Regions from separate parts of the Streptomyces sp. NPDC002057 genome, predicted to be linked through region 2. Evidence: riboswitches for the same ligand, from Rfam matches in the RefSeq annotation. Region 2 holds a riboswitch; each other region holds the start of a gene.
The links. Region 2 has a riboswitch for cyclic di-AMP ahead of ABT129_RS32590 (LysM peptidoglycan-binding domain-containing protein). Riboswitches for the same ligand answer to the same signal wherever they lie in the genome.

Region 1: linked by a shared signal. The riboswitch ahead of ABT129_RS18620 (M23 family metallopeptidase) and the one ahead of ABT129_RS32590 (LysM peptidoglycan-binding domain-containing protein) in region 2 are both predicted to bind cyclic di-AMP.
Region 3: linked by a shared signal. The riboswitch ahead of ABT129_RS32175 (transglycosylase family protein) and the one ahead of ABT129_RS32590 (LysM peptidoglycan-binding domain-containing protein) in region 2 are both predicted to bind cyclic di-AMP.

What each region holds. Positions count from the first base shown of each region.
Region 1 covers NZ_JBEOXR010000021.1:76,615-84,068, forward strand. Annotated here, with positions in the region: gene ABT129_RS18605 (DNA gyrase/topoisomerase IV subunit A) at 1-1,853, opposite strand, end outside; gene ABT129_RS18610 (M16 family metallopeptidase) at 2,035-3,387, shown strand; gene ABT129_RS18615 (M16 family metallopeptidase) at 3,414-4,781, shown strand; cyclic di-AMP (ydaO/yuaA leader) riboswitch at 4,982-5,142, shown strand; gene ABT129_RS18620 (M23 family metallopeptidase) at 5,155-5,925, shown strand; gene ABT129_RS18625 (GntR family transcriptional regulator) at 6,128-6,811, shown strand; gene ABT129_RS18630 (HPr family phosphocarrier protein) at 6,990-7,271, opposite strand.
Region 2 covers NZ_JBEOXR010000060.1:16,806-24,259, forward strand. Annotated here, with positions in the region: gene ABT129_RS32585 (phosphoribosyltransferase family protein) at 1-937, shown strand, start outside; gene ABT129_RS32590 (LysM peptidoglycan-binding domain-containing protein) at 931-1,794, opposite strand; cyclic di-AMP (ydaO/yuaA leader) riboswitch at 1,800-1,981, opposite strand; gene ABT129_RS32595 (DUF6197 family protein) at 2,327-2,968, shown strand; gene ABT129_RS32600 (phosphocholine-specific phospholipase C) at 3,043-5,067, opposite strand; gene ABT129_RS32605 (DeoR/GlpR family DNA-binding transcription regulator) at 5,245-6,066, opposite strand; gene ABT129_RS32610 (SIS domain-containing protein) at 6,215-7,138, shown strand; gene ABT129_RS32615 (class II fructose-bisphosphate aldolase) at 7,180-7,454, shown strand, end outside.
Region 3 covers NZ_JBEOXR010000058.1:42,965-50,418, reverse strand. Annotated here, with positions in the region: gene ABT129_RS32195 (nucleoside triphosphate pyrophosphohydrolase) at 1-327, shown strand, start outside; gene ABT129_RS32190 (globin domain-containing protein) at 340-1,539, opposite strand; gene ABT129_RS32185 (cytochrome P450 family protein) at 1,649-2,932, shown strand; gene ABT129_RS32180 (transglycosylase family protein) at 3,067-4,164, shown strand; cyclic di-AMP (ydaO/yuaA leader) riboswitch at 4,423-4,597, shown strand; gene ABT129_RS32175 (transglycosylase family protein) at 4,601-5,326, shown strand; gene eno (phosphopyruvate hydratase) at 5,638-6,924, shown strand; gene ABT129_RS32165 (FtsB family cell division protein) at 7,015-7,454, shown strand, end outside.

The sequences.
Region 1 (7,454 bases), on a different contig from region 2:
TCGAGCGTGGTCAGGCAGACCACCGTCTCGTCCGCCTCCAGGGAGAGGAACTCGGACAGCTGCGCGCCGCCCGCCAGGTTGGGCGCGCTGGCGGTGTCGGGCAGCTGTGGCAGGTCGATCACCGCGAGGCGCAGCAGACGTCCGGTCGAGGTCACCGCCCCGATGTCGCCGCGCTGGGTGGCCGCCACCGCCGACACGATCACGTCGTGCTTGGTCCGTGCCGCGTCCGGGTCGACGGCGGGCAGTTCCGCCGTGGCCGTGCGGGCCAGCAGGCCGGTGGAGGAGAGCAGCACCCGGCACGGGTCGTCCGCGACCTCCAGGGAGACGGCGGCCACGGGCGCGCCCGCCGATTCGAGCAGGACCGTACGCCGGTCCGTGGCGAACTTCTTGGCGACCGCGGCCAGTTCCGCCGAGACCAGCTTGCGGAGCTCCGCGTCGGAGTCGAGGATCCCGGTCAGCTCGTCGATCTCGCCGTTGAGCCGGTCGCGCTCGCTCTCCAGTTCAAGGCGGTCGAACTTGGTGAGGCGGCGCAGCGGGGTGTCCAGGATGTACTGCGTCTGGATCTCGCTCAGCGAGAAGCGCTCGATCAGGCGCTCCTTGGCCTGGGCCGAGTTCTCGCTCTCCCGGATGATCCGGATGACCTCGTCGATGTCGAGCAGCGCGACGAGCAGGCCGTCCACCAGGTGGAGCCGGTCCCGCTTCTTGGTGCGGCGGAACTCGGAGCGGCGCCGGACGACCTCGAAGCGGTGGTCGAGGTAGACCTCCAGGAGCTCCTTGAGGCCGAGCGTGAGCGGCTGGCCGTCGACGAGCGCGACGTTGTTGATGCCGAAGGACTCCTCCATCGGCGTCAGCTTGTAGAGCTGCTCCAGGACCGCCTCGGGCACGAAGCCGTTCTTGATCTCGATGACCAGGCGGAGCCCGTGGCTGCGGTCGGTGAGGTCCTTGACGTCCGCGATGCCCTGGAGCTTCTTGGAACCGACGAGGTCCTTGATCTTGGAGATGACCTTCTCGGGGCCGACCGTGAACGGCAGCTCGGTGACGACGATGCCCTTGCGGCGGGCCGTCACCGTCTCCACGCTCGTCGTGGCGCGGATCTTGAAGGAGCCGCGGCCCGACTCGTACGCGTCCTTGATGCCGGTCAGGCCGACGATCCGGCCGCCGGTCGGCAGGTCGGGGCCGGGCACGAAGCGCATCAGCGTCTCGAGGTCGGCGCCGGGGTGGCGGATCAGGTGGCGGGCGGCCGCGATGACCTCGCCGAGGTTGTGCGGGGGCATGTTGGTCGCCATACCGACCGCGATGCCCGACGCGCCGTTGACCAGCAGGTTCGGGTAGGCGGCGGGCAGGGCCACCGGCTCCCGCTCCTGGCCGTCGTAGTTCGGCGTGAAGTCGACCGTGTCCTCGTCGATGGAGTCGGTCATCAGCAGGGCGGCCGGGGCCATCCGCGACTCGGTGTACCGCATCGCGGCCGGCGGGTCGTCGTTGCCGAGGGAACCGAAGTTGCCGTGGCCGTCGACGAGGGGGAGGCGCATGGAGAAGGGCTGCGCCATGCGGACCATCGCGTCGTAGATCGACGCGTCGCCGTGCGGGTGGAGCTTGCCCATCACCTCGCCGACGACGCGGGCGCACTTGACGAAGCCGCGGTCGGGGCGGAGCCCCATCTCGCCCATCTGGTAGACGATGCGGCGCTGGACGGGCTTCATGCCGTCGCGGGCGTCCGGCAGGGCGCGCGAGTAGATCACCGAGTACGCGTACTCGAGGAAGGAGCCCTGCATCTCGTCGACGACGTCGATGTCGAGGATTCGCTCCTCGAACGCGTCGTCCGGCGGCGGTGTCTTCGTGCTGCGGCGGGCCATCGCGGCTGCGGCTCCTTCACCAACATGGTTGATCTGACGCGGACCATTGTGGACCGTGCCACCGACAACGCCGACCGCGACCCGGACGAGGGACATCTCCAGGGGGCGGGAACTTCGCCAGGTGTCGGCGCGCTTGCATACAGTGGCAGGACTTTTTCACATCGCGATCGAAGGGACGTACATGCCCATGGGTCACACGGCCACGGCCGAGGCCGGCTCCGGCGGCCTGACAGCGACCGAGCACCGGTTGGCGAACGGCCTGCGTGTGGTGCTCTCGGAGGACCACCTGACCCCGGTCGCCGCGGTCTGCCTCTGGTACGACGTCGGCTCGCGGCACGAGGTCCCGGGCCGCACGGGCCTCGCCCACCTCTTCGAGCACCTGATGTTCCAGGGCTCGAAGCAGGTCCACGGGAACGGGCACTTCGAGCTGGTGCAGGGCGCGGGAGGCTCGCTCAACGGCACGACGAGCTTCGAGCGCACCAACTACTTCGAGACCATGCCCACGCACCAGCTGGAGCTCGCGCTCTGGCTGGAGGCCGACCGCATGGGCTCGCTGCTCGCCGCCCTGGACGACGAGTCCATGGAGAACCAGCGGGACGTCGTCAAGAACGAGCGCCGCCAGCGCTACGACAACGTGCCGTACGGCACGGCCTTCGAGAAGCTGACCGCCCTCGCCTACCCGGAGGGCCACCCGTACCACCACACGCCGATCGGCTCCATGGCCGACCTGGACGCGGCCACCCTGGAGGACGCGCGGAACTTCTTCCGCACGTACTACGCCCCGAACAACGCGGTGCTGTCCGTCGTCGGCGACATCGACCCGGAGCAGACGCTCGCCTGGGTCGAGAAGTACTTCGGATCCATCCCCGGCCACGACGGCAAGCCCGCACCGCGCTCCGGAGAGCTGCCCGAGGTGATCGGCGAGGAGCTGCGCGAGGTCGTCGAGGAGGAGGTCCCGGCCCGCGCGCTGATGGCCGCCTACCGGCTGCCGCACGACGGCACGCGTGCCTGCGACGCCGCCGACCTGGCCCTGACCGTCCTCGGCGGCGGCGAGTCCTCCCGGCTCCACAACCGGCTGGTCCGCCGCGACCGCACGGCCGTCGCCGCCGGCTTCGGCCTGCTGCGGCTCTCCGGCGCGCCCTCGCTCGGCTGGCTGGACGTCAAGACGTCCGGAGGCGTCGAGGTCCCGCAGATCGAGGCGGCCGTCGACGAGGAGCTCGCCCGGTTCGCCGCCGAGGGCCCCACGGACGAGGAGATGGAGCGGGCGCAGGCCCAGTTGGAGCGCGAGTGGCTCGACCGGCTCGGCACCGTCGCCGGCCGCGCCGACGAACTGTGCCGGTACGCCGTGCTGTTCGGCGACCCGCAGCTCGCCCTCACCGCCGTCGACCGGGTCCTGGCCGTCACCGCCGAGGAGGTGCGGGCGGCCGCCGCGGCCGCGCTGCGCCCCGACAACCGCGCGGTCCTGGTCTACGAGCCCCTGGCGACCGAGCAGGGCGACAACGGCGACGACGACGAAGAGGGAGCGGACCAGTGACCGACGCTGCCGCGTCTTTGACGAGCATGGACTTCCACCCGCAGCCGGAGCCGGGTGCCGCCCGGCCGTGGGCCTTCCCGGCCCCCGACCGCGGAGCCCTGGACAACGGCCTGACGCTGCTGACCAGCCACCGGCCCGGCCAGCAGGTCGTGGCCGTGGAGATCTTCCTGCCGGCCCCGCTGGACGCCGAGCCCGCCGGTCTCGACGGGGTCGCCACCATCATGGCCCGCGCGCTCTCCGAGGGCACGGACCAGCGCAGCGCCGAGGAGTTCGCGGCCGAGCTGGAGCGCTGCGGCGCCACGCTCGACGCGCACGCCGACCACCCGGGCGTACGGGTCTCCCTGGAGGTTCCCGTCTCCCGGCTGCCCAAGGCGCTCGGGCTGCTCTCCGAGGCCCTGATCGCGCCGGCGTTCCTCGAGACCGAGATCGAGCGCCTGGTCCGCAACCGTCTGGACGAGATCCCGCACGAGACGGCCAACCCGGGCCGCCGCGCCGCGAAGCAGCTCTCCAAGGAGCTGTTCCCGGCCGAGTCCCGGATGTCCCGGCCGCGCCAGGGCACCGAGGAGACCGTCGCGGCGATCGACGCCGCCTCGGTCCGGGCCTTCTTCGAGGCGTACGTCCGGCCCGCCACGGCCACCGCCGTGGTCGTCGGCGACCTGACCGGCGTCGACCTGGACAAGGTCCTCGCGGAGACGCTGGGCGCCTGGACGGGCGAGCCGGGCGAGCCGCTCCCCATGCCGCCGATCACCGCCGACGACACCGGACGGGTCGTCATCGTGGACCGTCCCGGCGCCGTCCAGACCCAGTTGCTGATCGGCCGGATCGGCTCGGACCGGCACGCCTCGGTCTGGCCGGCCCAGGTCCTGGGGACGTACTGCCTGGGCGGCACCCTCACCTCGCGGCTCGACCGGGTGCTGCGCGAGGAGAAGGGCTACACGTACGGCGTGCGGGCGTTCGGGCAGGTGCTCCGCTCCGACGCCGGGGGGAACGGCGCCTCGATGCTCGCCATCAGCGGTTCCATCGACACCCCCAACACCGGTCCGGCCCTCGACGACCTGTGGAAGGTGCTGCGGACCCTCGCCGCGGAGGGCCTCACGGACGCCGAGCGCGAGACGGCCGTGCAGAACCTGGTGGGCGTCGCGCCGCTCAAGTACGAGACGGCGGCCTCCGTCGCCGGGACGCTCGCCGACCAGGTCGAGCAGCACCTCCCGGACGACTACCAGGCCCGGTTGTACGCGCGCCTGGCCGAGACCGGCACGGTCGAGGCGACCGCGGCCGTGGTCAGCGCGTTCCCGGTGGACCGGCTCGTCACCGTGCTCGTGGGCGACGCGGCGCAGATCGCGGAGCCGGTGCGGGCGCTCGGCATCGGTGAAGTGACCGTCGTGACGGGCTGATTCCGCCCTCTGCCACGACAACGGAGGACCCCGACGGCATAGTTCGTCGGGGTCCTCCCCTTTGTCCGTATTGGGGGTGACGGTGATCGTTTGCCCTGTGGCATGTCTTACAAAAAGCCGGTCTGGTTGGTGAATGGATGACGATCCGCATAGCGTCGGGCCGTCTGTTCGTCAGTTGCACGTGCCGCAGCCGCGGCATCGGACAGACATCGCCGAGTCCCCGTCAGGCGCGAGCCTGGGGAGCCGGGGACCCACGTCCCTGGGGTGAATCGGGCGCCTTCGTCTCGTGCGGAGGGGCTCGTAGGAGACCTTCCTGCTCCGAACCCGTCAGCTAACCCGGTAGGCGAGAGGGAAGGAAAGGATCAGCCCCTACATGGCGTTCACCCGTGCCACCGGGAAGCATCGTGGTTCGAGCCGGATGGCGCGACGCAGCGTGGGCTTCGCCGGCGCCGCGACGCTGGCCACCACCGGCGTCATCGGAACCCTCGCCTCCCCGGCGCTCGCCGCCGACACGGACAACCGCGGGGTCGAGGACACCGGGCTCACCAAGGTGATCACCGAGGACTCCCTCGTCGACCGGCTCAACGCCCAGGCCGCCGCCCAGGAGCGGGAGGCCTTCGAGGCCGCCGCCAAGGCGAAGGCCCAGGCCGAGGCGGAGCGCAAGGCCGAGGCCCGCGCCAAGGAGCTCCGCGCGGAGAAGGAGCGTGCCGCCCGTGAGGCCGAGCGCCGCCGCCTCGCCTCCTTCCAGCTCCCCGTCGCCGGCACGTACGTCTCCACCGGCTACCAGACCGGCGGCTCCCTCTGGTCCTCCGGCAGCCACTCCGGCATCGACTTCCACGCCGCCTACGGCAGCAGCGTCGTCTCCGTCGGCTCCGGCACCGTCGTCGAGGCCGGCTGGGGCGGCGCGTACGGCAACAACGTCGTCATCCGGATGAACGACGGCACGTTCACCCAGTACGGTCACCTCTCCTCCGTCGGGGTCCACGTCGGCCAGACGGTCGAGCCCGGCCAGCGGATCGGCATCTCCGGCTCCACCGGCAACTCGACCGGCCCGCACCTCCACTTCGAGGCGCGCACGACCGCCGAGTACGGCTCCGACATGAACCCGGTCGCCTACCTCCGGGCGCGCGGCGTCGACGTCTGACCCGAGAAGACCTGGCGCGGCGGGACCGCCGCGCGTCGCAAAAGCCCCGGCTCGTACTGAGCCGGGGCTTTTCGTCGGTCAAAAGGCGGCCATATTCCGCTGGGGCATCGGAAATTCCGGCGGGCTGCAATAGAGTCGCAGATCGGGCGCAGAACAGGCGCCGCTCGAATTGACTCGCGCAGACCCAAGGCGGAGGTCGGACATGCGCATTCCCGCGCACTCGGTATGCACGGCGATCCGGGACGACATCGTCTCCGGCGTCTTCGAGCGGGGCAGCCGGCTGACCGAGGAACAGCTGGCCCGCCGGTACGGGGTGTCCCGCGTCCCGGTCCGGGAGGCCCTGCGCACGCTGGAGTCCGAGGGCTTCGTCGTCACCCGCCGCCACGCGGGCGCGCACGTCGCCGAGCCCACCGACCAGGAGGCGGCCGATCTGCTCGACATGCGGGCGCTGCTCGAACCGCTGGGGGCCGCCCGCGCCGCCCAGCGCCGCACGGAGGCACACCTCAAGGTGTTGCGCGGCCTGGTCAGGCTGGGCCAGGAGCGGGCCAGGCGGGGCCAGGGCGAGGATCTGCGCTCCCTGGGCGGCTGGTTCCACGAGACGCTCGCACAGGCCTCCGGCAGCCCGGCCCTGACGGCGCTGCTGACCCAGCTGCGGCACAAGATCGCCTGGACGTACGCGGTCGAGCAGCCCGCCCATCCGGTGGAGGCCTGGGCCGAGCACGGCGCGATCGTGGACGCCGTGGCGCGCGGCGACGCCGAGCGGGCGCGGTCCCTGACGGCGCTGCACGCGGAGCGCTCGTACCCGCTGCACCGCCTCAAGAGGCCGGAGCGCGGCCGTGTGAGGGTTTCGCAACACGCAGTCAACACGGCGAGTGCCCGGAATTAACGCGCGCACCGTATACAAAGAATTGGAATTCCTGGGGTTTTCGGGTGCGGCGATCCCGTGTCGCCTCCGGCTGCCCGAAAGTCGCCTCGCGCTGCCCGGAACAGGAATAGCGAAAGGCCGCGACCACCGGAATTCCGGCGGGCACGGCCTTTCGTCGTACGGGGTGGGACGACCCGGATCAGACGGTCTCGGGGAGCTCGTTCAGACCCTCGGCGACCAGCTTCGCCAGACGGTCCAGAGCGGCCTCGGCGCCGTCGGCCTCCGAAGCGAGGATGATCTCCTCGCCGCCCTGCGCGCCCAGGCCGAGCACGGCGAGCATGGAGGCGGCGTTGACCGGGGTGCCGTCGGACTTGGCGATCGTCACCGGAACGCCGGAAGCCGTGGCGGCACGGACGAAGATGGACGCGGGGCGGGCGTGCAGGCCCTCGGCCCAGCCGACGTTGACGCGGCGCTCAGCCATGGTGTTGCCCTTCAAGTCTTAAGGGGTTGTCTAGACCAGTCTCTCACGGGATGCTCCGTGCTCGCGCCGACCTTCGGCCCGGATCGGACCGCCTTTCGGCCCTCTCCCACCGCGCACGGCGTTGCCCCTACCTTGCACGGCGCACACCCGCCGCGCGACCGGTGCCACGGTCGTGTCGCGGCC
Region 2 (7,454 bases):
CCCGGTGGAGGGCCGGACGGTCCTCGTCGTCGACGACGGTCTGGCCACCGGTGCCACGGCACTCGCCGCGTGCCGGGTGGTCCGTGCCAAGGGTGCCGCGCGGATCGTGCTGGCCGTCCCGGTCGCGCCACGGGGCTGGACGGCCAGGCTCGGCGGCGAGGCCGACGAGACCGTGAGCGTCCACGCGCCGGAGCGGTTCTTCGCGATCGGACAGTTCTACCGGGACTTCTCACAGACCGCCGACGCCGAGGTCGTCGCCTGTCTGGACCGGAACCGGGCCGCGCACGACCCGGTCGTCCAGGACTCGGACGTACGGATCCCCACGGCCGCCGGAGTGACGCTCGCCGGGCGGCTCGCCGTGCCCGAGGGAGCCCTCGGCATCGTCCTGTTCGCCCACGGCAGCGGCAGCGGCCGGCACAGTCCCCGCAACCGGGCGGTCGCGGCGGCGCTCAACCGGGCGGGACTCGGCACCCTCCTGTTCGACCTGCTCACCGAGGCGGAGGCGGTCGACCGGGCGCATGTCTTCGACACCCCGCTGCTCGCCGGCCGGCTCACCGACGCGACGGAGTGGCTGGCCGGGCGCCCGGAGAGCGAGGGCCTTCCGCTGGGATACTTCGGGGCGAGTACGGGAGCCGCCGCCGCGCTGTGGGCGGCGGGCGATCCCGCGTCCCCGGTGACCGCCGTCGTCTCACGCGGCGGCCGGCCGGACCTCGCGGCCGACCGTCTGGCCCGGGTCCGGGCTCCCACGCTCCTGGTGGTGGGAGGCCGGGACACGCCGGTCCTGGACCTCAACCGGCGGGCCGGCTCCCTGCTGCGCTGCGAGAGCCGGCTGGCCGTCGTCGACGGCGCCACGCACCTCTTCGAGGAGCCGGGCGCCCTGGAGGAGGTGGCGAAACTCGCCACCTCCTGGTTCAGCGGGCACTTCCGGGGTCAGTAGGCCCCGTTGACCTGGTCCATCGAGCCGTACTTGTCGGCCGCGTAGTTGCAGGCGGCGGTGATGTTGGCGACCGGGTCGAACGGGTCCATCGACGTGCCGGGCACGTGATAGGCCCGGAAGGTCGGGTCGATCACCTGGAGGAGGCCCTTCGACGGGGTACCGGCCACCGCGTTGGAGTCCCACAGGTTGATGGCCTGCGGGTTGCCCGAGGACTCACGCATGATGTTGCGGTGGATCCCTTCGTAGGAACCGGGGATGCCGTGCTGGGCCATGACGGCGAGCGACTCGCGGATCCAGCCGTCGAGGTTGTTCGCGTACTGGGTGACGGCGACCGGGGCGGCCTGGACGGCACCGGCGGCGGAGGCCCCCGCGCCGGTGGCGGCGGGCGCGGCGGCCCGGCGCTCGGAGCGGCTGGCCCGTTCGGTCGTGGAGGCCTTCTTCGCCTGGGCGGGAGCCGCCTTCGCGGAATCCTTACGAAGCGTCAGTTCAAGACCCGGGTGAATGAGTGACGGATTGTCACCCACCGCGCTCATGTTGGCCCGGTAAAGGCCCTTCCAGCCGCCCTGAATTCCCTTCTTCTTGGCGATCAGGGAAAGCGAGTCGCCGCTCACGACGGTGTAGGTGCGGGCGGCGGCCGGGGCGGCGGGAGCCTTGGCGGCGACCGGGGCCGCGGCAGGAGCGGCGGGGGCGGCGACGGCCCGGGCGGTGAATTCCGGGGCGCCGGAGACGGGGGCGGCGCCGGCCGCCGCGGGGGCGATCAGCGGGAGGGCAAGGGCGACTCCACCTGTGCCGACCAGCGCGAGTCCATGGGAGACGGCGCGGCGTCGGGGGCGGCGGTGCTTACCGTGAGCAGGCATGACGGGATTCCTCTCCGGCGCCTGCGGGGTGAGCTGTCGGGTTCGGACGGGAGATGTCCGGCCGCGCGCACGCGGCTGCACCCCGAGCCGTCCCGGATTCCGGGCCGGCGTATTCGTGGGTCCCCCGCTCCTGCCGTCGGGTGAAAAGGGAGGTATTTCGAGCGGTGGCAGGATTCGGCGATCCGCTCGAATGGAGGTGACCGTAGGCCAGTAATGCGACAGAGAACAAGAGGACCGGAGTCCCGGGCCCGGGAATTGGATCACCGAATTCGATGAATTCAAGATCGAACGCGCCGAAGGCTCCTCGAACTTCCTTGTCCGGCCCGGCCTGCGCGGAGTTCTGCCCCGAGGGCCGTGCCGGGAAAGTGAGTCGCGTCACCAGCGCCCTTATGTCCGAATAGGGCTTTTGGCTACGTAAATTCGGTAGTGGGCGGTAAAGGCCGTATCGAAGAGGTGGACACTCGACCCTAAAAGTCGCAAAACCGACATTCGTCGTGAAAGATGAGGTGACCCCGACCGAGGAGCTGCCCGGATGTCCCCCTCCGCCGCCCTGCTCACCCCCGACGGACTCGACCGCGAGGCCGCCGAGCTCTACGAGAGCGCCGCCTGGCAGCGTGCCGTCACGGACTTGACCACCGCTCCGCCGCCCCTGACTCCGTCGCGGCCCGCGACCGTACTGCCGCCCGCGCCCCCGCCCGACGAGAGCTGGCGGGCTCTGCTCACCGTGCCGGTGGACCGCCTCGTCGCGGACGCGCTCGACGCGCTGCCGCCGGCCCCGCCCTCCGAGCACCGCCTCCCCGGCCGGATCGGGGCCGTCCTGCCCGACCGGCTGCACGCCTGGCGCCGTATCGGCCGTCCGGATCTGCGCCCTTCGGTCCACCTCGGCTACGCGCGCCTCGTCCTGACGGAGTGGGGCTGGCAGAACGCCCCGTACAAGCTGCGCGACGCGCGGGGGGCCCGGTGCGTCTGCGGCGCGCTGCTCGCCGCGCACCGGCTCGGCCACGGCAGCGCCACGACCATGAACGAGGCGGCCGCCTGGATCATGGCCGAGCTCCGGTCGCGGGGCTGGAGCGAGCTGATCGGGCCCTGGAACCGGGCCCCGGGCCGTACGGCCGCGGACGCGGTCGCCCTGCTCGACGCCACGATCCACCGCGCGGCGCACGCGGGCCGCTGACGGCCGTGCCGATGAGCCGGGCGGCCCGGAAGCCGCCCCCGGCTCATCGGCGCGGGACGCCCGCCCGGCGTGCCTCAGCCGGTGACGCTCGCGGCGCCGGTCTCGATGTGGCCGGTGTACCGGCGCGACCAGGTCCCGTCGATGTCGACGACGATCGTGAAGTCGTACCAGCCGTTGTGGAGGGCCACCGCGTTGAAGAAGTCCTCCCGCGTGGAGTTCGCCGGCACCGTGTACGTCCACGGGCCGTCCGTGCGATAGGCGTTCGAGCGGATCGTGAAGGTCACCGGTCCCGCCGAGGTGTTGCTCATCCGGAACCAGAGCGCCGTCCGGCCCGAGCCCGCCTCGGGGGCGAACCGGGCCGCCACCTCGACGGCTCTGCCCGCCTTGGACGCGTCCCCGAGGAAGCGGCGCAGGAAGCGGTTGGGGCCCATCATCGAGATGTCGTACTTCCCCGATCCCGACCCCGTGCCGATGTTGAAGTAGTCGGTCGCCGTGGCGCCCGGGTCGACCGTGTACTGCCAGGCGGCCGTGTCGCGGTGCTGGTGCGGGTGGATCGAGAAGTGGGCCGCCCGCCTGGCCTCCGCTCCCTGGTTCGCCATCGAGAACCAGGCCAGGATCTTCCCCGCGGACCCGAACTCGAAGCGGTCGAGGTTGCCGTTCACCTGGTACGGCAGGGCGCGGGCCGGACGGGTTCCCGACTCCTGCGCGGGCAGGGCGTTGTTCTGCGGGGCCGGGTTCGGCAGCGGTTTGCAGGTGGCCTGGCCGATCACCTTCGCCGTGGACGGAAGGCCGGCCGGCACGCCGTACACGGGGTGGGCGAAGTCGAAGACGCCGGTCAGGTCGCCCGTCACCTTCCGCCGCCAGGCGCTGATGTGGGGGCAGGCGGCCGGGGTGCCGAGCGCGGCCGTCCAGGTCTCCATGAAGCGCAGCACGGAGGTGTGGTCGAAGACCTCGGAGCTCACCCAGCCGCCCCGGGTCCACGGGGACATGACAAGCATCGGGACGCGGAAGCCGAGCCCGATCGGAACGCCGTCGAGGTACTCGCCCGGGGTGCCCGGGGGAGCGACCGGCGGCGGCACGTGGTCGAAGAAGCCGTCGTTCTCGTCGTAGTTGAGGAAGAGCACCGTCGAGTCGAACACCTCGGCGTCGGCCGCCAGGGCGCGGTAGACGAGATCGACGAAGTGCGCGCCGTCCCCGGGCGGCGCGTACGGGTGCTCCGAGAACGCCTCGTTCGCGACCACCCACGAGACCTGCGGCAGGGTGCCCGCGACGACGTCGGCGCGGATGGCCGCGGCGATGTCGTCCGGCGTCGACCCGGTGACCTTGGGGACCGATCCCATCCCTCGGTCGTACAGCGGGTCGCCGGGGCGGGCGTCGGTGAACCTCTTGAAGTACGCGAGGCCGTTGTCGCCGTAGTTGTCCTGGGCGTTCTGGTAGAGCTTCCAGCTCACCCCGGCGCGCTGCAGCGCCTCGGCGTACGTCTCCCAGGTGAGGCCCGACTCGTCGCCCCCGTCCTTGCTGGAGGCGTCGATCCTCCCGCTCCACAGGAAGGTGCGGTTGGGGCCCGTGGCGCTGAGCGCCGAGCAGAAGTACGCGTCGCAGATCGTGTAGTGGTCGGCGAGCGCGTGGTGGAAGGGGATGTCCCCGCGGTCGAGGTGGCCGAGGGTCCGGTTGTTGCCGACTCCGGTGACCCAGTTGTCCAGGCGCCCCTTGTTCCAGGCGGCGTGCTGCGAGGTCCAGCTGTGCGGCAGGTCGCCGTTGCACTGGGCGAGGGTCTCGCCGTCCACGCCGCCGGCGGGCGGGGTGTCGCTGAGCTTCCAGGGGTACCGGCGGCCGCCCCGGTCGGGCTGGTTGAACATCCCCCAGCCGCCGGGCAGGTTGCCCGCCGCGCGGTCGCCGAAGCCCCGGACGCCGCGCAGGGTGCCGAAGTAGTGGTCGAAGCTGCGGTTCTCCTGCATGAGGATCACCACGTGCTTGACGTCGGTGAGGGTGCCGGTGGCCGCCCGCGCGGCGGCGGACGCCCGGGCCGTCGGGAGCGCCGCGCCCGCCACGAGCCCCGCGCCGATACCGACGAATCCCCTGCGGCTGATGGGAATCATGCTCCGCCTCTCCTGTCGCGCTGTGCCCCGGCGGCACGTGCGAGACATGATGGGGGAGGGGAGCTTAAAGGTATACATCCGTGCGGTAATTAATGGATTAACTCCGCAGGACACCCCAGGGGCAAGGGAAATAGGGCTTCTGATTGGTCCGACTGCATACCAATGTGAACCGGCGGCTCAGACGGCGAGTACCTTCACGCCGGCCTCGGTGAGCTGCGCGACCGCCTCCGGAGCGATGCCCGTGTCGGTCACGAGGAGGTCGATCCGGTCCAGACCACAGATCCGCGCGAACGCCCGGCGGCCCATCTTCGAGGAGTCGGTCACCACGACGACGCGGCTCGCGCGCTCCGCGAAGAGCCGGCTGATGCTCGCCTCGTCCTCCTGGTGGGCCATCACGCCGAGCGCCGCGTCCACCCCGTCGACGCCCAGCACCACCACGTCGAGCACGACCTCGTTGAGCACCCCGACCGTCAGCGGGCCCACCAGCTCGTACGTCTGGGGCCGGGCCACCCCGCCGGTGGTGACGATCTTGATCTGCGGGCGCACCGCCAGCTCGCCCGCGATGTTGAGCGCGTTGGTGACGACGGTCAGGGCGGGTCCGGACGTCGCGGCTCCCCCCGCTCCCGCCGTCCCCGCCGTGTCCGCGCGGCCGCTCGCGAACCGCAGGGCGAGGGCGCGGGCCACCTCCGTGGTCGTCGTGCCCCCGTTGAGCCCCACGACCTCTCCCGGTGCGATCAGATCGGCGGCTGCCTCCGCGATCCGCCGCTTCTCCGCCGCGTGCCGCGTCGACTTGTAGCGCAGCGGCAGCTCGTAGGAGACACCGTGCGCCACCGCCCCGCCCCGTGTCCGTATCAACAGCTGCTGCTCGGCGAGCTCGTCGAGGTCCCGGCGGATCGTCGCGGCGGAGACGTCGAGGGCGGTCGCCGCCTCCTCGACCTCCAGCTTCCCCGAGGCCGCCAGTAGTTCAAGGAGCGTGTTCCACCGCTCGTGCTTGGACATGTGTCCCTCCCTCGGGCTCGTGCGCGCGTCCGATTCTATCCGTCGGAGGGCGCGGGACCTGGAAAGCTGCTGCATGTTTCTGCTTGAATGTCATCGACTTCAAGCATCTTCCATCATTCCTGTGCACTCTTCTTGCAAGGAGACCGGCATGAGCACCACCCGCACCGCCGTGGAGATCGCCTCCCAGCCGACGACCTGGCGACAGGCTGCCCGCACCCTGCCCCAGCACACCTCCGCCCTGCCCCGGCGGGGCGAGCGGGTCGCGGTCATCGGCTGTGGCACCTCCTGGTTCATGGCCCTGGCCTACGCGGAACTGCGCGAGTCCGGCGGTCACGGCGAGACCGACGCCTTCGCGGCCTCGGAGTTCCCCTACGGGCGCCGGTACGACCGGGTCGTGGCGATCACCCGCTCCGGCACCACCAGCGAGGTCCTTGCCGTCCTGTCCAAGCTGCGCGGCACGATCCCCACGGGCGCCGTCACCGCCGATCCGACGACCCCGGTCATGGACCTCGCCGACGAGGTCGCCGTCCTGGACTTCGCCGACGAGGAGTCGGTGGTCCAGACCCGCTTCGCGACCACGGCGCTCGCCCTGTTCCGCGCGCACCTGGAGTCCGAGGACGCGCTCCCCGAGGGCGTGGCCACCGTCGAGGAGGCCGCCCGGGACGCCGAACTGGCCCTCACCGCCCCCCTGGACGAGAGCGTCCTGACGGCGGAGCAGTTCACCTTCCTCGGCTCGGGCTGGACCTACGGACTCGCCCTGGAGGCCGGACTGAAGATGCGTGAGGCGGCCGGCGCCTGGACGGAGGCGTACCCGGCGATGGAGTACCGCCACGGCCCCATCAGCATCACCGGACCCGGCCGGGTCACCTGGGGCTTCGGCGTCCTCCCGGCCGGCCTCGCCGACGAGGTGCGCAAGGTCGGCGGCACCCTCTCCGAGAGCGACCTCGACCCGCTGGCGGAGTTGATCAGGGCCCAGCGGCTCGCCGTGGCGGTCGCCGAGGCCCAGGGCCTGAACCCGGACACGCCCCGCAACCTGACCCGTTCGGTGGTCCTCACCGACGTCCCCGCCTGACCGCCACCCCGCTCCGCCCACTCCCCGGGAGAAGAACGACCATGCCGTTGACGCCGACCGATGAGATCGTCCGCCGCGCCCGCGCGGCGGGCACCGGTGTGGGGGCGTTCAACGTCCTCCAGCTCGAACACGCCCAGGCCATCGTGGCCGGCGCGGAGCAGGCCGACCGACCCGTCGTGCTCCAGATCAGCGAGAACACCGTCCGCTACCACGGCGCCCTGGAACCGGTCGCCCTCGCCTCGCTGGCCATCGCCCGCGCCGCGAAGACCTCCGTCGCCGTGCATCTGGACCACGCCGAGAACCCCGACCTCGTCCG
Region 3 (7,454 bases), on a different contig from region 2:
CACGTCTTCGGGGACGCGACCGCCGAGACGCCCGAAGAGGTCAAGGCGCACTGGTCGCGGACGAAGGCGATCGAGAAGCAGCGGGAGTCCGTCACCGACGGCGTGCCGCTCGGACAGCCGGGTCTCGCGCTCGCCGCGAAGCTGGGCGGCCGGGTCCGTGCGGAGGGGCTCGCCGTGCCCCTGCCGGCCGGTGAGGGCATCGGGTACGAGCTGCTCGGCCTCGCCGTGCGGGCGGAGGCGGAGGGTGTGGACCCGGAGGCGGCGCTGCGCGCGGCGGCCCGGACGTACCGGGACGCGATCCGCTCGGCGGAGGGCGTGAAGGTCTGACGGGGGGCGTGGTCACCGCTCGCGCGGTGCGCGGGCCCCGGGGTTGTGCCAGAGCGGGGCGGGCGGGCCCAGGAGGCGTTCGGCCGCGGTGTTCGGGCGGACGGTGAACCGGCCCACGGGCTGCAGGGTGTCGTGGAGGATCCGGTCCGGATCGGTGCCGAGCTCCACCAGCGCCTCGGTGACCTCCGTCAGGAAGCCGGGCGGCCCGGCGAGGTAGACGTCGTGCGAGGCCCAGTGGACACAGGCCCGCAGCGCCTGGAGGAGCCGCTCGGTCGCCTGGTCCCTGCGGTGCCCGGGCGCGGACGTGATGTAGGTGACGCTCAGGCCCGGGATCCGTTTCCGCAGCTCCTCGGCGTCCCGCCGCCCGTACAGGTACTCCTTCGCGCGCGCCACGACGAACAGCCGGCCCGTCAGCTCCGGCTCGGTCTCCGCCGCCTCCGCGAGGAGGGCCCGCACCGGCGCCCATCCGGTGCCCGCGCATATATAGGTGCGGAGTCCGCCCGGCTCCGTGCGCGCGGTGAGGGCGCCGCCGGGGGCGCTGAGCCGCAGGGTCTCGCCGGGTCCCGTCTCCTCGACGAGCGCCGTGCTCATCGCCCCGCCCCGGATCCGGCTCACGTGCAGCTCGACCGTGCCGTCCGGGCGGGGCGCGTCGGCGAGGGAGTAGGTGCGCCAGACGCGGGGGACGCGCAGCGAGCTGACGCTGACGTACTGGCCGGGGAGGAAGGGGAAGGGCTGCCGGGGCCGCAGGGTGAGGACGGCCAGGTCCTCGCCGAACCTCTCGTGGCGGACGACGTCCGCGTCCCACCAGGCCGGCTCCCCGGCCCCGGAGGCCTCCTCGGCGCCCGCCAGCATCAGATCGGTGACGTGCCCGTACGCCTCGGTCCAGGCCTTCTCCGCCTCCAGGTTCCAGGCGGAGCCGGAGGCGTACGCGAAGGCGGCGATCAGGCTCGCCCCCACGGCCGCGTAGAGCGCGGGGGAGGCGAGGAACTTGCGGTGGTCGCGGCCCAGCTGCCCCAGGTAGACGGCGAGCCCCGGATCCTCCAGATGGGTCACCACGTGCGTGAGCGCGGCGAAGAGCCGGTCCCGCTGGGGCCGCATGTCCTCGGGGAACAGCTCGCGCACGGCCGGGTTGTGCCAGAAGAGATGCGAGTAGAAGAAGGTGACGGCGTGTTCGGCCCGCCTCTCGACGACCGCGAACGTGCTTCTGAGCATCTGAGGATCCACCGGCAAGAATCTAGGGCACCACCCCCCTCCGTGATCACAGGATCTCCACACACCTCACCTTCGAAGTGGTCTCCGGGCCGCCCTGTACGGTCGGGGGGTGAGCACAGCCCCCGGCACCGGCCCCGCCCCGGACCCCTCCCCTTCGCCCGCTCCCACCCTCTTCACCTGGGAGTTCGCCACCGATCCGTACCCCGCGTACGCGTGGCTGCGGGAGCACGCGCCGGTGCACCGGACGACGCTGCCGAGCGGGGTCGAGGCCTGGCTCGTGACCCGGTACGCGGACGCCCGGCAGGCCCTCGCCGACCAACGGCTCTCCAAGAACCCGGCGCACCACGACGAGTCCCCGCACGCCAGGGGCAAGACGGGCATTCCGGGCGAGCGCAAGGCCGAGCTGATGACCCATCTGCTCAACATCGACCCGCCCGACCACACCCGCCTGCGGCGGCTCGTGTCGAAGGCCTTCACCCCGCGCCGGGTCGCCGAGTTCACCCCGCGCGTGCAGGAGCTCACCGACCGGCTCATCGACGCGTTCGTGGAGAAGGGGAGCGCCGACCTCATCCACGAGTTCGCCTTCCCGCTGCCCATCTACGCCATCTGCGACCTGCTCGGCGTCCCCGAGGAGGACCAGGACGACTTCCGCGACTGGGCCGGGATGATGATCCGGCACGGCGGGGGGCCGCGCGGCGGGGTCGCCCGGTCGGTCAAGAAGATGCGCGGCTACCTCGCCGAGCTGATCCACCGCAAGCGCGAGGAACCCGGGGACGACCTCATCTCGGGGCTCATCAAGGCCTCCGACCACGGTGAGCACCTCACCGAGAACGAGGCCGCCGCCATGGCCTTCATCCTGCTCTTCGCGGGCTTCGAGACGACCGTCAACCTCATCGGCAACGGCATGTACCAGCTGCTCCGCCACCCCGGCCAGCGCGAGCTGCTGCAGGGCTCGATCGCGGCGGGGGAGACCGGGCTCCTGGAGACCGGGATCGAGGAGCTGCTGCGGTACGACGGGCCCGTGGAGATGGCCACCTGGCGGTACGCCACGCAGTCGTTGACCGTCGGCGGGCAGGAGATCCCGGCGGGGGACCCGGTGCTCGTGGTGCTCGCCGCCGCCGACCGGGACCCGGAGCGGTTCGACGGGCCGGACACCCTCGACCTCGCGCGGCGCGACAACCAGCACCTCGGGTACGGGCACGGCATCCACTACTGCCTGGGCGCACCGCTCGCCCGCCTGGAGGGACAGACCGCGCTCGCCACCCTGCTGACTCGCCTCCCGGACCTGCGACTTGCCGCCGATCCGGCCGAACTGCGCTGGCGCGGCGGGCTCATCATGCGGGGATTGCGCACGCTTCCGGTGGAGTTCTCCCCTTCCGTACGGGTCCACTGAACTGACGTGGCGTCAGAAATGTGATCTTCACGTGATCGCGGGTCCATCGACTTGTGATGAGTGTTCGAATGCGGCTACGTTTCGCCGCAGTCTCAGCCGTCACGAGTCACATCCGTCACGCGAAAGGCGCATCTATGCGTTCCGGGAACGGACGACACCGTCGCCCCCGTCAGGCCCCCGCCATCGTCGTCGCCGCGGGCGTGACCGGATCCGCCATGGCGCTGCCTCTGCTCGCCACCGGATCCGCGTCCGCCGCCGACGCCGCCACCTGGGACCGGGTCGCCGAGTGCGAGTCCGGCGGCCAGTGGAGTGCCAACTTCGGCAACGGCATGTACGGCGGCCTCCAGTTCACCCAGGACAGCTGGGAGCGCAACGGCGGCCTCGCCTACGCCCCCAGCCCCGACCTGGCCAGCCGCGGCCAGCAGATCGCCGTGGCCGAGAAGGCCCTCGCCAAGGGCAGCACCGAGTGGGCCACCTGCGCGCCGATCGCCGGCCTGAAGAACGACGGGAAGGCCACCGGGGTGAACCCGGGCCCCACGTCCGTCCCGACGACCCCGGCCGCCGTCCCGGAGTCGAGCTGGAACACGGGGCTCCCGGAGGCCTCCACGGGCTCCAAGGGCTCCACGGAGGCCGGCGAGGCCGCCGAGGCCCCGCGGAAGACCACCGGGCCGGTCTCCCCGACCGCACCCGTCTCGCCCACGGCGCCCGCCACGTCCGCCCCGCCGACCGCGCCCGTCACGCCGACCGCGCCGGTGAGCCCCACCGCTCCGACGGACTCGGCCGACCCCTCCGCGCCGACCGCCCCCACCACCCCGGGTACGCCCGATACGTCCGTTACGCCCGGTACGCCGGAAGGTGACGAGACGTCGGCCACGCCCGGCACCGGCAAGCACCGGGGTGACGCGGCTCCGGATGAAACCGACAAGAAGGACAGTGTCACCGAATCCGGTAGACATGCCTCGGGCAAGGACAAGTTGGCGGAAGAGCCCGAGGCGACCCCCGTGACCGACGAAGCGACGAACAAGGACGCAACGGACAGTCAGGGCACTTCGGACGCGTACACCGTGCGGCCGGGCGACAGCCTGTCCGACATTGCACAGGAGAACGAACTCCCCGGAGGCTGGACCGCCCTCTACGACGCCAACCGGCGGACCGTGGGCGTCGATCCGGACCTCATCCTGCCTGGTCAGAGCCTCGACCTGACGAACGGTTCGCCCGCGCCGGCGGTGTGATTCGGGGTCAAATGTCCGGTTCTGGGCAAGTGAGACATGGGTCTCTTCGCCCCAACTGGCGTGTCACGTCCGCGAAGTTTGCTTTCGTCACCTCTCACCTGCGCAAACACCCCCCGCCGGAAGGCAAGGAGGGGCGATATTTCCGCAATACGCCTCTTTGAACTTCCGGTGGGTCTGTGTCTACGGTCGTCACCGCTCGCCACCGCGGGCCCCGTCGACCGAAACGCCGAATCCTGCCGTCGGCCGATGGGAACAGTCGTCGCGTAAGCGCCGAAGGCAGGAGTGGGGGACCCAAGGTAAGTGCCGGTCCCGGCCGTTGAGACAGACGGCCGACGATCGGCTTGGGGTGAAGCCGCGTGCTAGGACACGCGGCCGGGCAACTCTTCCGGCCCGAACCCGACAGCTCACCTCACAGGCGTCGGTGAGGAGAATCTCCATGCTGTTTTCCGGTAAGGGCAAACACCGCCGTCCCTCCAAGGCCACCCAGGTCGTCACGCTCGTCGGCGTCACCGGTGTCGCCGTCGCCGCCCCGCTGATGACCGCGGGCACCGCCTCGGCCGCCACGGCCTCCGAGTGGGACCGCGTCGCCCAGTGCGAGTCCGGCGGCAACTGGTCCATCAACACGGGCAACGGCTACTACGGCGGCCTGCAGTTCTCGGCCTCCACCTGGGCCGCGTACGGCGGCACCGCCTACGCCTCGACCGCCAACCAGGCGTCGAAGTCCCAGCAGATCGCCATCGCCGAGAAGGTCCTCGCGGGCCAGGGCAAGGGCGCGTGGCCGAGCTGCGGCGTGGGCCTCTCCGGTGCCTCGTACGACGGCGGCGCCGCCGAGAGCACCCCGAAGCAGGACACCCAGCAGCCGCAGCAGGAGCGGAAGGCCGAGCAGCCGACCACCCGCAGCGAGCAGCGTCAGGCCCCGAAGAAGGCGACGCAGCAGCAGGCCGCGCCGAAGGCCGCCGCCAAGAAGACCGTCACCACGCCGACCGGCGAGACGGTCAAGAAGGGTGACGGCGAGTACAAGGTCGCCACCGGCGACACCCTCAGCAAGATCGCTCAGGCGCAGGGCGTCAAGGGCGGCTGGGCCAAGCTCTTCGAGCTGAACAAGGACGTCGTCGAGAACGCCGACCTGATCTACCCGGGCCAGCAGCTCCACCTGAAGTGAGCCCGGCGGTCCGTGTGAGTCCGGCGGCTCACGCGGCCCCCACGACCCTCCCGCGGTGACCACCCCGACCCGGCGCGCCCTTCCCCCGTGCGCGCCGGGCCGGGGTTCCCCCGTTTCGGGAGGACCTGACGGTTACCGCCCAGTAGATTCGGGGCCCTTCGTCCCCAGATGCATGCCCTTGGGTCCTTTTTCGTCCCAGGGGGCGGGCGCCCGGCTGGCCGGAGCCCCCGAGCCGGTTAGGCTCTTGTCGCAAGGCCGAGCGACCCTGCACCGGTCATGCGTCACATCCAGCGTCACATCCCAAAAAGGAGATGCTCGTGCCGTCCATCGACGTCGTCGTAGCCCGGGAAATCCTGGACTCCCGAGGCAACCCCACGGTCGAGGTCGAGGTCGGCCTCGACGACGGCAGCACCGGCCGTGCTGCTGTTCCGTCCGGCGCCTCCACCGGTGCGTTCGAGGCCATCGAGCTTCGCGACGGTGACCCGAACCGCTACCAGGGCAAGGGTGTCGAGAAGGCCGTCCTCGCCGTCATCGAGCAGATCGGCCCGGAGCTCGTCGGCTACGACGCCACCGAGCAGCGCCTGATCGACCAGGCCATGTTCGACCTGGACGCCACCGAGAACAAGGGCTCCCTCGGCGCCAACGCCATCCTCGGCGTCTCGCTCGCCGTCGCGCACGCCGCCTCCGAGGCCTCGGACCTGCCGCTCTTCCGCTACCTCGGCGGCCCGAACGCGCACCTGCTGCCCGTTCCGATGATGAACATCCTCAACGGTGGGTCGCACGCCGACTCCAACGTGGACATCCAGGAGTTCATGATCGCCCCGATCGGCGCGGAGTCCTTCTCCGAGGCCCTTCGCTGGGGTGCCGAGATCTACCACACGCTCAAGGGCGTGCTGAAGCGCAAGGGCCTCTCCACCGGCCTCGGCGACGAGGGCGGCTTCGCCCCGAACCTGGAGTCGAACCGCGCCGCCCTCGACCTCATCCTCGAGGCCATCAAGGAGGCCGGCTACGCGCCGGGCACCGACGTCGCGCTCGCGCTCGACGTGGCGGCGTCCGAGTTCTACAAGGACGGCAAGTACGAGTTCGAGGGCAAGTCCCGCTCGGCCGCCGAGATGACCGAGTACTACGAGGAGCTCGTCTCCGCGTACCCGATGGTCTCCATCGAGGACCCGCTGTACGAGGACGACTGGGCCGGCTGGAAGGTCCTCACCGACAAGCTGGGCGCCAAGGTCCAGATCGTCGGCGACGACCTCTTCGTCACCAACCCGGAGCGCCTCGCCCGCGGCATCGAGGAGGGCACCGCGAACGCCCTCCTGGTCAAGGTCAACCAGATCGGCTCGCTGACCGAGACCCTCGACGCCGTCGAGCTGGCCCAGCGCAACGGCTTCAAGTGCATGATGTCCCACCGCTCCGGCGAGACCGAGGACGTCACCATCGCCGACCTCGCGGTCGCGGTGAACTGCGGTCAGATCAAGACCGGCGCCCCGGCCCGCTCGGACCGCGTCGCCAAGTACAACCAGCTGCTGCGCATCGAGGAGATCCTCGACGACGCCGCGGTCTACGCCGGCCGCAGCGCCTTCCCGCGCTTCAAGGGCTGACAGCGTCGCACCCGGTAGTTCCGTCCGTCCCCGCACTCGGTCCCGTACCGTGTGCGGGGACGTCCGCGTGAACAGGGGAGGCGACACGACATGGCCGCGAAGGACCGGGACCGGTTCTCGACCGCGACCCGGATCAGGCTGCTCGGAGAGCAGACCGCCGCCCGTGTCTACCGCTCCCAGACCCGCCGCCAGGCCCGCCGCTCCCGGCTCACCGGCCGCGCGGCCTTCCTCGCCCTGATCGTCTGCTCCCTCGTCGTGGCGCTCGCCTATCCCATGCGCAGCTACGTCTCCCAGCAGGGCGAGATCGCCGAGCAGGAGCGCAAGGCCGCCGACGCCGCCCGGCGGGTCGAGGAGCTCAAGGACGAGAAGGCCCGCCTCCAGGACCCGGCCTACGTCCGCCGCCTCGCCCGCGAGCACCTGCACTACCTGCTCCCCGGCGAGACCGGGTTCACGGTGAACGACCCCGACGCGGAGCAACGGCCCCGCGCCGACCAGGGCGCGGCGGACCGCCCCTGGTACGACAACCTCTG